Regions from separate parts of the Mesorhizobium sp. M0991 genome, predicted to be linked through region 1. Evidence: predicted binding sites of a transcription regulator. Region 1 holds the regulator's gene; the other holds the start of a gene.
The links. The regulator HrcA, encoded in region 1, represses chaperone genes, less so after heat shock. The targets are predictions, from matches to a motif close to GTTAGCACTCNCNNNNNGNGAGTGCTAAC.

Region 1 (7,065 bases):
GGAAGCGGACGATGCTGTCGCTGCTTGCGACATAGACCCATTGCGGCTTGTCCCCTGGCGGATAGAAGGCGATGCCATATGGATAGTTGAGGCCCTTGGCGAAAATCGCTTTCTCGATGGGTTTGGCGCGGCCCTCGGCCAGACGGTAGACACGTATTTGGTCGGCATGGCCGTTGGCGATGAACAGGTCGCCGTTCGGAGCGACGCGAACGACGCGCGGATTATAGAGTCCGGAGGCGATTATTTCGGCCGAAAAGCCCGGCGGCAATTCTGGCTTGGCGCTTTCGGGCCGCTCCGTCACGCCGGCGCCGTTCGAAGCGGATTGGGCGGGATCGGCTGGCGGCATGTCTTGCGGCCCGATCAGGCGGCGGACGCCAGGCCTGTCGGCGTGCCAATCGCCAAAAGCGGCTTCGCCTTTGAGCACCTTCTGATCCGACTGCCGGGCGGATGCCGGTGTCGCGACAAGGAGAGCCGCGGCAATGGCCGCAAAGCCGCCAGATCGGGTCATCAACGTCCTCCGGGATTCGCCTCGAAGAGGACAAACGGGATCAGGCATTGGTCGTTCCAAGCGGTCGTCCGGAACACGAGGATTTGAAGCCGAACCCCTTCAGTTGCCAGAGGCGTAGAAATCGTCATCAAGGCGCTTTTCCAGCGCGACCAGATCGGCCGGCAGCGGCAGGCCCATGGCCCGCATCTCTTGCAGCTTCTCACGCAACTGCTCTTGCACCTCGTGCTGATCCTCAGGCTGATTGACCATTTCCTCGAGCAGCAGGCTAATCTGGGCCTTGAACGATTCCAGCGCCATTCTTTTTCTCCTTGCGGCAGGCCGCGGCGGCTCCTAGCGCAGCATGCGCGAAATCAGCTGCGCGGTATAGTCGACCATCGGTACTATGCGGGCATAGTTCAGCCGCGTCGGCCCGATGACGCCGAGCGCACCGACGACGCGCGCGTCCTTGTCGCGATAGGGTGCCACCACCAGCGAGGAGCCAGACAGCGAAAACAGCTTGTTTTCCGAACCGATGAAGATGCGCACCCCCGGACCTTCCTCGGCGAGGTCGAGGAGCTGGATCAGCCCATCCTGCGTCTCCAGATCCTCGAACAGATGCCGCAGCAATTCTATGTCGGCCTGGGCAGTGACGTTTTCCAGGAGATTGGCGCGGCCGCGCACGATAAGCCGCCCAGGCACGCCGCTTTCGGCGCCTGCCCAGACCGCCAGGCCCTTCTCGACCAGATCCTGCGACAGCGTGTCGAGGGCTGCCCTGGTCTCTTCCTTGATGCGTGCGATCTCGACCCGCGCCTCGGCCAGGGTGCGGCCGCGGATATGGGCGTTGAGGAAGTTGGAGGCTTCGTGCAATTGCGAGACGGTGATGCCGGCGGGCAGATCGATGACGCGATTTTCGACGTCGCCGTTCTGCGAGACGAGCACGGCCAGCGCCTTGGTCGGCTCGAGCTGGATGAATTCGATGTGCTTCAGCGCCACCTCGTTCTTGGCGGCGAGCACGAGGCCGGCGCCGCGCGACATGCCGGACAGCATCTGGCTGGCCTCGGTCAGCATATGCTCCAGCGTCGCGCCCGAGCCGGAGGCGCGCACCTGCGCCTCGATGGTGCGGCGCTCCTCGTCGGAGAGGTCACCGAGTTCCATGAAAGCATCGACGAAGAAACGCAGGCCTGCCTGGGTCGGCAGCCGGCCAGCCGAAATGTGCGGCGCATAGATCAGGCCGAGATGCTCAAGGTCGCTCATCACGTTGCGGATGGTGGCCGGCGACAGCGACGACGGCAGGATGCGCGACAGGCTGCGCGAACCGACCGGCTCGCCATCCTTCAAATAGGAATCGACGATGCGCCGAAAGATGTCGCGCGAACGCATGTCGAGCGATTGAAGCGCGGGCGATTGCAGCGCGTGCGACGGAAGCACGTGCGATTGCGAACCGGGATCGACTGCCTTGGTCATTCGAGCCAAAAACCTCCGGCCCGAAGATATAGACTTCCGCGGCGGCGGCGCAACCGGTCCATTTTCCTTTGCGCCTAGCGCCCCGTGCGGCTACAAGCCCGGCCAAGATTCCGAAGAAAGAAAGAAGCCTGAATGCGCCCTTCCAAACGCCAATTCGACGAAATGCGCCCCATCTCCTTCGAGCGCGGCGTCTCCAAGCATGCGGAAGGCTCGTGCCTGGTGAAGTTTGGCGACACGCATGTGCTGTGTACGGCCAGCCTGGAGGAAAAGGTGCCGGGCTGGATGCGCAATTCCGGCAAGGGCTGGGTGACGGCGGAATATGGCATGCTGCCGCGCTCGACCGGCGAGCGCATGCGCCGCGAGGCTTCGGCCGGCAAACAAGGCGGCCGCACGCTGGAAATCCAGCGGCTGATCGGCCGCTCCCTGCGCGCCGTGGTCGATCTGCAGGCGCTCGGCGAGCAGCAGATCACCGTCGACTGCGACGTGATCCAGGCCGACGGCGGCACGCGCACCGCTTCGATCACCGGCGGCTGGGTGGCGCTTTACGATTGCCTGCGCTGGATGGAAGTCCGCCAGATGGCGAGCCTTGGCAAGGTGCTGAAGGATCACGTTGCGGCGATCTCCTGCGGCATCCATGATGGCCAGCCGGTCATCGATCTCGACTACATCGAGGATTCCTCGGCCGGCACCGACGCCAATTTCGTCATGACCGGCAAGGGCGGTATCGTCGAGATCCAGGGCACGGCCGAGGGCGAGCCGTTCTCGGAAGAGCAGTTCGCGGCGCTGATGGTATTGGCCAAGAAGGGCATTCAGCGCCTGGTCAGCCTGCAGCAGATGGCCGTGGACTGATCTTCAGTTTATGACGATGAGGTTGACGATCCTGTGACCCCTTCCGCAATCCTGGAATCAGCACTCTACGTGACGGATCTTGCTGCCGCGGAACGGTTCTATTCGGGCGTGCTCGGGCTCGATCCGCTCGGCAAAGTCGACGGCAGGCATCTCTTCTTCCGCTGCGGCGACGGCGTGCTGCTCATCTTCAATGCCGAGGCGACCAAGGTGCCGCCGGCGTCCGATGCCAAGCTCAAAGTGCCGCCGCATGGCGCCGTCGGCGAGGGGCATCTTTGCTTCGCCGCAAGCGCGGATGAAATCCCGCGCTGGAAAGCCCATCTTGAGGCGAAGAAAATCGCCATCGAAAGCGAGTTCGAATGGCCGCAGGGCGGCCGCTCGATCTATATTCGCGACCCCTCGGGCAATTCGATCGAATTCGCCGAGCCAAGAATCTGGGGCATCTGATGCATTCGCCAACTGTTCACTCGCTTGACGGGCATAAGATCGTCGTCGCCAGCCATAACGCCGGCAAATTGCGGGAATTCGCCGATCTGATGGCGCCGTTCGGCATAGAAGCGAAGTCCGCCAAGGAATACGGCTTGCCGGAACCGGACGAGACCGGCAGCACTTTCGAGGAGAACGCCCTCATAAAAGCCTTGGCCGCCGCCAAGGCCACTGGATTGCCGGCGCTGTCGGACGATTCCGGCCTATGTGTCGATGCGCTTGACGGCGCACCCGGCGTCTACACCGCCAACTGGGCCGAGACGCCGGACGGCTCCCGCGACTTCGGCATGGCCATGCAGCGCACGGAAGTGGCTTTGCAGGAAGTTGGCGCGATCACGCCTGCCCAGCGCAAGGGCCGCTTTGTCGCGGTGATCTGCCTGGCCTTTCCCGACGGCCAGGCGGAATATTTTCGCGGCGAGGTCGAGGGCATGCTGGTATGGCCGCCGCGCGGCGAGCTCGGCTTCGGCTACGATCCGGTGTTCTTGCCCAACGGATTCGAAAAGACCTTCGGCGAGATGAGCGCGGAGGAAAAGCATGGCTGGAAGCCCGGCCAGCCAACCGCATTGTCACACCGTGCCCGCGCCTTTCAGAAATTCGCCCAAGCCCGATTGGCCGCCGCATGACCATGCTGCTCGACCGCAGCCCTGGTTTCGGCGTCTACGTCCACTGGCCGTTCTGCGCGGCCAAATGCCCCTATTGCGACTTCAACAGCCATGTCCGCCACCAGCCGGTCGACCAGGAGCGTTTTGCCCGCGCCTTCGAGACCGAGCTGGCGACCATGCGCGGCCGCACGGGACCGCGCGAGGTGACAAGCATCTTTCTTGGCGGCGGCACGCCGTCGCTGATGAAGCCGCAGACCGTGGCGGCGGTGCTGGATGCAGTGGCGAAGAACTGGACGGTGCCTGGTGGCATCGAGGTGACGCTGGAGGCCAATCCTTCCTCCGTCGAGGCCGAGCGCTTTCGCGGCTATCGCGCGGCGGGCGTCAACCGGGTGTCGCTTGGCGTGCAGGCGCTGAACGACAAGGATCTGCGCTTTCTCGGCCGTTTGCACAATGTCGATGAGGCCCTGCATGCGATCGGCCTGGCGCGCGAGATTTTCCCACGGTTGTCCTTCGACCTGATCTACGCGCGGCCGGACCAGACGCCTGAAGCGTGGCAGACGGAACTCGAGCAGGCGATCGGCCACGCCGCAGACCATCTGTCTCTCTATCAGCTGACCATCGAGGAAGGCACGCCGTTCCATGCACTGCATGCGGCAAGGAAATTCATCATTCCAGACAATGAGGTTGCCGCCGATCTCTACGCGTTGACGCAAGAGATCACCGCCGCACGCGGACTGCCGGCCTACGAAATTTCTAACCACGCCAGGCCCGGCGCCGAAAGCCGGCACAATCTCACCTATTGGCGCTATGGCGAATATGTCGGCGTCGGTCCCGGTGCGCATGGCCGCTTCGTCGAGAGCGGGCGGCGCGTGGTGACGATCGCCGAGAAAATGCCGGAGACCTGGGCCAATCTGGTCGAGGCCAAGGGCCATGGCGTTACCGGCGGCGAGATCCTCACGCGGTCGGAAGAGGCCGACGAGTTCCTGCTGATGGGGCTGAGGCTGGCGGAAGGCATCGACCTTTCCCGCTACGAGGCATTTTCAGGGCGCGGCCTGTCGACGGCACGGCTGTCGGTGCTGCAGGACGAAGGCCTGGTGGCGCCGATCGGCAATGCCCGCCTGCGCGCCACGCCGGCCGGCATGATCGTGCTCGATGCGGTCGTGGCGGATCTGGCCAGATAGCACGTTGAAGAACGTTCTCTTCGTCTGCAGCCAGAATCGCTTGCGCAGCCCGACGGCGGAGCAGCTGTTTTCCAAGCGGCGGGACATCGAGGTCGCATCAGCGGGCACCAATCACGATGCCGACACTCCGTTGACGCATGAACTCGTTGCCTGGGCCGACATCATCTTCGTGATGGAAAAACCGCACCGCGCCAAACTGCAGCAGAAATTCAAGACAAGCCTGAAAAAGGCTCGAGTAATCTGCCTCGATATTCCCGACGACTATGAATTCATGGACCCGGCTCTGGTGGGCCTGCTGGAGGCGCGCGTCTCGAAGTATCTGGGTTGAATGATACATCGCGGAGCATGCGCAACCGCGCTTTCGAGAGCTGTCTCGACCAATCGCGAAGGTCTGCGGTGGTCAAGCCTCGTGCTTGTGGCGGTGTTTGGCGCGATCTTTTTCGCTGGTCTCTCCGGAGCGCGCCGGCTTGATCTCGCTTTTGTCGCGCGAGGCACGGTGCTGGTCGGCTGTGGGATGTGATGCTGCGCCATCGCGGGCGCTTTTTGTTTCGAGGCGGGTGATGAAAATGTCGAAGCGATTGGGCATCGTCCGGTCAGTGCTCCATCGTGCGGTCGGTTTCGTTTGCGGGCTTACTCTCTGCCGATCGCTGGCGTGCAAGCGGCTTCTTGGCTCTGCCATCTGCGGCTTCGGCAGGCAGGCCTTTGTCGCATGGCGCAGCGAAGCGTTTGCGGCCGGCATAATAGGGTTCGAAAACGTCCTGTATCGTCAGGCTGTCCATCCTGCTCCTCCCGAGATCAGGTGTAAAATTCGCCGGCAACGGTTTCGTTCCCTACTATGGCGAAGGCATGGCGGCTGGTTCACGTCGGCATCCCTTCTGGAACCCGGGCCGTTGCAACCCAGGCTTTTGCAACCAAGCGTGAGCCGTGCCAAACAGGGTCGAACGGAGTTGTGCAGGTGACCGGCGAATCGGCCAAACGCAGTTATGTGGTCGGGCAGACCGAGATTGCCGCCCGGCCGCTCGAGCCGGCGCTCTATCTGGTGGCGACGCCTATCGGCAATCTCGCCGACATCACGCTGCGCGCGCTGGAAACGCTCGCCGCCGCCGATATCGTCGCCTGCGAGGACACACGTGTCAGCCGCGTGCTGCTCGACCGCTACGGCATCCGCCGCCGCACCACCGCCTACCACGAACACAATGCCGGCGAGGCCGGGCCGAAGCTGATCGCGGCACTCGAGGCCGGGCAGAGCGTCGCGCTGATCTCGGATGCCGGCACGCCGCTCATCTCCGACCCCGGATACCGGCTGGTCGGTGAGGCGCTGGAACGCGGCATTCGTGTCGTGCCGATCCCCGGACCGTCGGCGCCACTTGCCGCTCTGACGGCATCCGGCCTGCCCTCGGACGCCTTTCTGTTTGCCGGCTTCCTGCCGGTGAAGACCGGGCAGCGGCTGACGCGGCTGGAAGCTTTGAAGGCGGTGCCGGCAACGTTGATCTTCTTCGAATCGCCGCGCCGGCTGGCCGAGACGCTCAATGCCATGGTCGAGGCACTGGGCGGTGACCGCAAGGCGGCGATCGGCCGCGAGCTGACCAAGACTTTCGAGGAGATGCGGACCGGCACCCTCCAGTCGCTCGCCAGCCATTACGCCGCAGCCGATACGCCGAAAGGCGAAATCGTCATCTGCGTCGGCCCGGCGGATGTGGTCGCTGATGAGCCTGAAGACATCGACCGGCTTCTGCTTTCGCTCGCCGCCGAGATGCCGGCCTCCAAGGCAGCGGCGGAAGCCGCCAAGATGACGGGTGGCCAGAAACAGGCGCTCTACCGGCGGCTGCTTGACCTCAGGGCCGGCGGAGACGGCGATGGCTGAACGGCCGAGCGCCAGCCGGCAAAAGGCCTACCGGCGCGGCCATCACGGCGAATGGCTGGCGGCGGCGGCGCTGATGCTGAAGGGTTACCGGATTTTGGCTCGCCGACACCGTACCAGGTTCGGCGAGATCGACCT
Region 2 (7,065 bases), on a different contig from region 1:
ACCGCGGATGGTGCGCCTTGCCCCCGACATTCTCGGCAACCATCCGGTGTCGCTCGTCTATCGCCGCGAAATCGGGGCGGAGGCGCCGGTGCGCGCCGTCATCCGCTTCGTTGCTACGGTCATCAAGGACCATGCCGTGCTGATCAGCGGCGAGACGCGGTAGGGGTCTGGTTCCGCGCTTGCGCGAGGTGCCGAGGATTGGCAGTCGTCACATGGGACGCTTGTCCGCGATCTTTTTCGGGTCGCGGCCTATCGTGCCGGCGTCGGCTTTCCTGTGCTTGTCGGCAAGCCTGCGAATGCGATCGAAGCGGCTTTCCTCGGCCACTTTGGTCTTCGCCGCCGCATTTGGCTTCGGGACGAATGCGATCATGGATCGATCTCCTTGCCGATGGTGCGCGCCGGGGAAGATACCCCGGCGGCTGTCTTTCAGGCTTGTTTCCGGCAGCGGCTGGTCAATAGCCCATGGCGCCGGTCGAAGCAGCGGCTTCCTTGGCCGAAACGTCGGTGATCATGGCTTCAGCAGTGATCAGGAGCGCGGCAATGGAGCCCGCGTCCTGCAGCGCCGTCCGCACCACCTTAGCGGGGTCGACGATGCCGGCCTTGATCATGTCGACATAGACCTCGTTCTGGGCATCGAAGCCCTGATTGTGGTCCTTGCTGCCGGCGAGCTTGCCGACGACGATCGAACCTTCGACGCCGGAATTCTCGGCAATCTGCCGGATCGGCGCTTCGAGCGCCCTCGACACGATCGAAATGCCCGCCGTCACATCGGCATTGGCTCCGGTCAGCCCGTTCAGCACAGCCTTGGCGCGCAGCAACGCGACGCCGCCGCCGGGAACGATGCCTTCTTCCACGGCGGCGCGCGTGGCATTCAGCGCATCGTCGATGCGGTCCTTCTTTTCCTTGACCTCGGATTCGGTGGCGCCGCCGACGCGAATGACGGCAACGCCGCCCGCCAGCTTGGCGAGACGTTCCTGCAGCTTCTCCTTGTCATAGTCGGAAGTGGTTTCCTCGATTTGCCCCTTGATCTGCTGGACGCGCGCCTGAATGGTGGTCTTCTCGCCGGCGCCGTCGATGATCGTGGTGGTGTCCTTCTCGATCAGCACGCGCTTGGCGCGGCCGAGCATGTCTATGGTGATGTTCTCCAGCTTGATGCCGAGATCCTCGGAAATCATCTGTCCGGCGGTGAGCACGGCGATGTCTTCCAGCATCGCCTTGCGGCGGTCACCGAAGCCAGGAGCCTTGACGGCCGCGACCTTGAGGCCGCCGCGCAGCTTGTTGACGACCAGCGTCGCCAGCGCTTCGCCCTCGACGTCCTCGGAGATGATCAACAGCGGCCTTCCGCTTTGCACCACGGCTTCGAGGATGGGCAGCAGCGCCTGCAGATTGCCGAGCTTCTTTTCGTGGATGAGCACGTAGGGGTCTTCCAGCTCGGCGCGCATTTTTTCGGCATTGGTGACGAAATAGGGCGAGAGATAGCCTCGGTCGAACTGCATGCCTTCGACGACGTCGAGTTCGGTTTCGGCGGTCTTGGCTTCCTCAACGGTGATGACGCCGTCATTGCCGACCTTGTCCATCGCCTTGGCGATCATGGCACCGACGCTGGTGTCGCCATTGGCGGCAATGGTGCCGACCTGCGCGATCTCGCCTGAGGACTTGACCTTCTTGGCGCGGGCCTGGATTTCCTTGACGACGGCGCTGACGGCAAGGTCGATGCCGCGCTTGAGGTCCATCGGGTTCATGCCGGCGGCGACGAATTTGGCGCCCTCGCGCAGGATGGAAGCGGCAAGCACTGTGGCGGTGGTGGTGCCGTCGCCGGCGAGGTCGTTGGTCTTCGAGGCCACTTCGCGCACCATCTGTGCGCCCATGTTCTCGAACTTGTCGGAAAGTTCGATTTCCTTGGCCACCGTCACCCCGTCCTTGGTGATGCGCGGCGCGCCATAGGCCTTGTCGATGATGACGTTGCGGCCTTTGGGGCCGAGTGTCACCTTGACGGCGTTGTTGAGGATTTCGACACCGCGCAGCATGCGGTCACGCGCGTCGGTGGAGAATTTGATTTCCTTGGCAGACATGATTTTTTTCCAGTTCGGTTGGTCGTGGCAAGACGCTTGCAGCGCGCCTGAATCAAAGCTTGGAGCATCCTTTGCGCGCCCGGCAGGGCGCGCGGCATTCCAATCAGGCGGCCTTCTTGGCAGCCACGGTCTTGTCGATGCCCATCTCGCTCTTGTCGATGATGCCCATGATGTCGGCCTCCTTCATGATCAGAAGGTCCTCGCCGTCTATCTTGACCTCGGTGCCGGACCATTTGCCGAACAGGATGAGGTCGCCGGCCTTGACGTCGAGCGCCATCAGCACGCCGCTTTCGTCCCGCGCGCCCGGCCCGACGGCGATCACTTCGCCTTCCTGCGGTTTCTCCTTGGCATTGTCGGGGATGATGATGCCGCCCTTGGATTTGGTGTCGCTTTCGGCGCGCCGAATGACGACGCGATCGTGGAGTGGCCGGAATTTCATGGGGACTCTTTCTGGGGCCGGCTTAGGCGGCCGCCCCTCTCTATAGGCGCTCTGGCACTCGATTGATAGGAGTGCCAAAAAATATTCATACGGCATGTCAAATATTGAATGTATTATTTTGCTAGGCCATCCCCCGGTGTTCGGGGCCTTGCCGAATATTAATGAAATTGAATTTCTGTCCTTGAACACCTATTTTACGGTGAAGCTCACATTCACGACTTTCGCTGCAAGGGAGATTTTACCGATGGCCGAAGGCAATCAGAACATCATGGAAAAAGCTCAGGCTCGCTTCATGGAAAATCAAAAGAAAACAGCGGAGCGGAACAAAGCAACTGCCGAATATCTCTCGGAGGCGAAGGCCAGGATGATCAAGACGGCGAAGCTGAGGGAATTGCGACTGGCCAAGGAAGAGGCGGATCGCGCGGCGGCAGCTCTGAATCCGGTCGCCCCAAAGAAGAAGCGGGCGGCGCGGACAGTCAAGCAGGCCGTATCCGCATCGACGGAGGCCAAATCATGAGCCTGACATTTCCCAATCCCAGCCGCAGCTACGACGAGGCAAGCAAACGCATCCGCTTCGTCGGCCATGACGGCATGTTCCAGATTTCGTTCTCTGTCGCAACCGATGCCATCTCCAAAGTGCAGCCGGGAACGGCGGCCTCGGAAGCTACCTATCTGGCGGCCTTCGACACGGCTTCCAGCTCAATCCACGATGTCGCCAGGAATGCCTATGCCCGCACCCGCAGGAGCATATATGTGCTGACTGCGGCCGATTTTCGCTAGATCCGTAGCGATCCGTTCACAAGACGCTTTCTTGGGGCTTCCGGTCCGCCTTCGCCCGCCGCGATGTCACGACTGTTCAGCCGATCGACCATCGCGCCCGCATCGCGCGTGTTCATGCCGACCATGGGTTGCTGCTTGAGCTCGACCCGCTGGCCGGTGAAGACGTCGAAGACGGTCCAGCTGTGAGGACGTTCCATACGCAGCGCGTAGCGGTTTGCCATCTTGGCGTCCTTTAGTTTCCGCCCGATCGATGAATGTCGCTCGGTCAGGCTTGGGCGACGAAGAATACTGCCGCCAGGACAAGCACCGTCCACAAAACGACGGACAGCTTCAGGGCCAGGCTACCGTGCGCCGAGAGCAGCTCCCGAGTGCGGTTGACCAAATTCTTGATGGTCATCGACATGGTCGGCGCCGCGATCGCGACCGGCCGCGCCCTGGCTCCAAGCTTTCCGAAAACAGGCAGCAGCGATGGCTCGCGCACGAAAACGACCTCGAATGTTTGGAAACCAGACATCTTCATAGCATCGTTCTTCGAACTCCCTGCATGCCAAATGAATTCGCCAGTTGGCATTGCCCTCAAGGGCGTTCGTGACGCGAAACGTCGCGGGTTGCAGGAGCAGGGCTTATTTCCGAGATCATGAAGGTTCATAATCCGCATGAGACGCGCTGATTCGCGCTTTGCCGGGATGCCGTCATGCAACGCAGCTACGCAGCCGGGAGGTCGACGCGACGGGCGAGGGGCAAGACAATGACCGCGCCGGCCGTCGAATTGCAGAGGGCCATATTCGAGGCAGTGAACGGCGATCCCGACCTGTCGGCGGCACTGGGCGATGCAAGATTGTTCGACCATGCGCCGGAAAATGTTGCGTTCCCCCACATGACCTTCGGTCGCACCAGCGTCTACGACTGGGCGACGGGGATGGAGAACGACGCCGAACAGTTGCTGACGTTGCATGTCTGGTCGAAATCCGAGGCCAGCAACGAAACCAACGACATCATGGACCTGGTCAGCACCCGCCTACGAGATGCGGCGCTCTCGCTTGGCGAGCATCGCCGCGTCCATCTCAAGCTCGAATTCGCCGAAGCCCGCTACGACGAGGACCTTTCGGCCCATCACGGGCTGCTGCGCTTCCGCGCCGAGATCAAGGACGAGGGCTGACCACCGGGCACTTTCCGCAAAATCGGGCAATTTTGTTCTTGCTTTGTGCCGGCAGCTATGCTACTAATTTGGATATGGTGCTGATTGGCCCCAGCGACCCGCCCCGAGGCGGGTTTTTTGTTTTCAGGTTCGGTTCGCCTGAACTGCCATCGGTTGCCTTGGGCCGGATGCTTCGTCCTCCCAAATGATCCTGCCCGCCAGATGATGCCGGTTGTCGGCGAAGGATTGGAGGGCTAGGTTAAACATTGGCGATTTCGCGGGCCGGGCGGCGAAATGGCAATCCGGTAATCTCGCGCTTCAGGGGTGTGGCGGGCATGCATTCAAGCGTTCACCGTTCATATCACGTTCAGCACCGGCGCGTTAGAACGCTGGCCATGAAAACCCTTCGCTCCCACTTCCGGACCGCGGCACTGGCGCTCTCAGTCGCCGGTCTGCTTGCGTCGCAAGCGATGGCGATCCCCGCTGTCGCGCCCGAGCAGCCCCAGCCGGTCGTCCTCGCCGCGTCCGACTGCTACGCGATCGGCCAGCAGGTGGCAGAGCAGAATGGCGGCACCTTGGCCAAGGCCTCGCAGTCGACACGCGGCGGCCAGCCGGTCTGCGTCATCGTCGTGCTCGTTCCGGGCAAGGACGGGCAGCGTCCCCGTCGCTCGGAGATCGTCGTTCCGCTGAACTGAACCGTGCCGTTTCCCAGTCTGCCGGAATCGGCCTATATCTGAACAGCTTCAACAGGCCTTCCGCATGCGCGTACTCGTCGTCGAAGATGACAAGGATCTCAACCGGCAGATCGGCGACGCGCTGGTCGATGCCGGCTATGTCGTCGACCGCGCTTTCGACGGCGAGGAAGGGCACTTTCTCGGCGACACCGAGCCCTACGATGCCGTAGTGCTCGACATCGGCCTGCCGCAGATGGACGGCATCAGCGTGGTCGAGCGCTGGCGGCGCGGCGGCCGCAAGATGCCGGTACTGATCCTGACGGCACGCGACCGCTGGAGCGACAAGGTTGCCGGCATCGACGCCGGCGCCGACGACTACGTCACCAAACCTTTCCACATCGAGGAAATCCTGGCCAGAGTACGGGCCTTGATCCGGCGTGCCGCCGGGCATGCCTCGTCCGAGCTGACCTGCGGGCCGCTGCGTCTCGACACCAAGGCCTCCAAGGCCGACGTCGACGGCGTGCCGCTGAAGCTGACCTCGCACGAATTCCGCTTGCTTGCCTACCTCATGCACCATATGGGCGAGGTGGTGTCCCGGACCGAACTGGTCGAGCATCTCTACGACCAGGATTTCGACCGCGATTCCAACACGATCGAGGTCTTTGTCGGACGGCTTCGCAAGAAGATGGGCATCGACATGATCGAAACCGTTCGCGGCATGGGCTACCGCATGCGTAAGCCGGAGGCGTAACGCGGAACCGCTGCCTACAAAACCCGCCGTCTCGAACACGCCGTCGCTGCGGTCATGGCCGCGTTCGGTGGCGTTTCGCGTCATCGCCTTTTCCACGGTCTGGGCGATCCTCACTCTGGTCGTCATCTTCACCTTGATCACCACGCTCTATCGCCAGGCCAGCGAGCGCGGTTTCGACAGCCTGCTTTCGGCGCATCTGTTCAACCTGATCGGCTCGGTCGGCGTTTCCGAAAGCGGCCAGTTGACGGGCGCCCCCGACCTTGGCGATTTGCGGTTCTCGGAGCCGAATTCCGGCTGGTACTGGTCGGTCGAGCCTGCCTCGGAAGGCGTGCACGGCGATCTCCATTCGTCGTCGATGACCAAGGTGATCCCGTCGCCAAGCGTTGCCGAGGTGCCCTTCAATGCCAGCTTCCAGCGTAGCTATTCAGCGGACGGCATCGAAGGCGAACAACTCGAGGTGTTCGAGAGCGAGTTCGTCCTCGATGCGAAAAACCGCGCCGCGCGCTTCCGCGTCATGGGCAACCAGACCGAGCTCGAGCAGGAAATCGCCACCTTCCAGCGGCGCCTTTTGACCTATCTGTCGCTGTTCGGCGTCGGCATGATCGCCATCAATGCGATTGCCATCCTGCTCGGCCTGCAGCCATTGCGCCGGGTCAGGAATGCGCTTGCCATGGTGCGCGAAGGAACCGCGCAACGCCTCGACGGCCGTTTCCCGGCCGAGATCGAACCGCTCGCCAACGAGACCAATGCGCTGATCGAGAACAACAGGCGTATCGTCGAGCGGTCGCGCACGCAGGTCGGCAACCTGGCGCACTCGCTGAAGACGCCGCTTGCCGTGCTGCTCAACGAGGGGCGGGCGCTGGGTGGCGCCAAAGGCCAGCTGATCGCCGAGCAGGCCGCTTCCATGCAGAAGCAGGTGGATCACTATCTGCAACGTGCCCGCGTCGCTGCGCAGCGCGACAGCGTCGTCTACCGTACGCCGGTGACACCGCTGGTCCAGCGCATGGTGCGGGTGCTGCAGAAGCTCAACCCGCAGACGACGCTTTCGCTCTCACTGCCGGCCACCGACATCGTTTTTGCCGGCGAACGCGAGGATCTGGAGGAGCTGCTCGGCAATCTGCTCGACAATGCGATGAAATGGGCAAGGAGCGCGGTCGCCGTTTCCGTCAAGCCCGTTGCCGGCGAGGAAGGTGCGGCCAGTCTGTTCGAGA

Region 2: NKH70_RS14295 (co-chaperone GroES) is a predicted target of HrcA. The motif match lies at 2,562-2,590, and genes of this name have one in related genera.

The regions. Positions count from the first base shown of each region.
Region 1 is NZ_JAMYNE010000001.1:484,192-491,256, forward strand. It holds gene NKH70_RS02385 (PQQ-dependent sugar dehydrogenase) at 1-508, opposite strand, end outside; gene NKH70_RS02390 (hypothetical protein) at 608-805, opposite strand; gene hrcA (heat-inducible transcriptional repressor HrcA) at 839-1,951, opposite strand; gene rph (ribonuclease PH) at 2,084-2,800, shown strand; gene NKH70_RS02405 (VOC family protein) at 2,834-3,244, shown strand; gene rdgB (RdgB/HAM1 family non-canonical purine NTP pyrophosphatase) at 3,244-3,906, shown strand; gene hemW (radical SAM family heme chaperone HemW) at 3,903-5,066, shown strand; gene NKH70_RS02420 (low molecular weight protein tyrosine phosphatase family protein) at 5,071-5,394, shown strand; gene NKH70_RS02425 (hypothetical protein) at 5,467-5,652, opposite strand; gene NKH70_RS02430 (hypothetical protein) at 5,660-5,845, opposite strand; gene rsmI (16S rRNA (cytidine(1402)-2'-O)-methyltransferase) at 6,022-6,930, shown strand; gene NKH70_RS02440 (YraN family protein) at 6,923-7,065, shown strand, end outside.
Region 2 is NZ_JAMYNE010000008.1:68,161-75,225, reverse strand. It holds gene NKH70_RS14310 (LysR family transcriptional regulator) at 1-163, shown strand, start outside; gene NKH70_RS14305 (hypothetical protein) at 209-370, opposite strand; gene groL (chaperonin GroEL) at 453-2,072, opposite strand; gene NKH70_RS14295 (co-chaperone GroES) at 2,176-2,511, opposite strand; gene NKH70_RS14290 (hypothetical protein) at 2,756-3,028, shown strand; gene NKH70_RS14285 (DUF1488 family protein) at 3,025-3,291, shown strand; gene NKH70_RS14280 (hypothetical protein) at 3,288-3,512, opposite strand; gene NKH70_RS14275 (hypothetical protein) at 3,557-3,805, opposite strand; gene NKH70_RS14270 (DUF3168 domain-containing protein) at 4,040-4,450, shown strand; gene NKH70_RS14265 (hypothetical protein) at 4,825-5,124, shown strand; gene NKH70_RS14260 (response regulator transcription factor) at 5,189-5,854, shown strand; gene NKH70_RS14255 (ATP-binding protein) at 5,865-7,065, shown strand, end outside.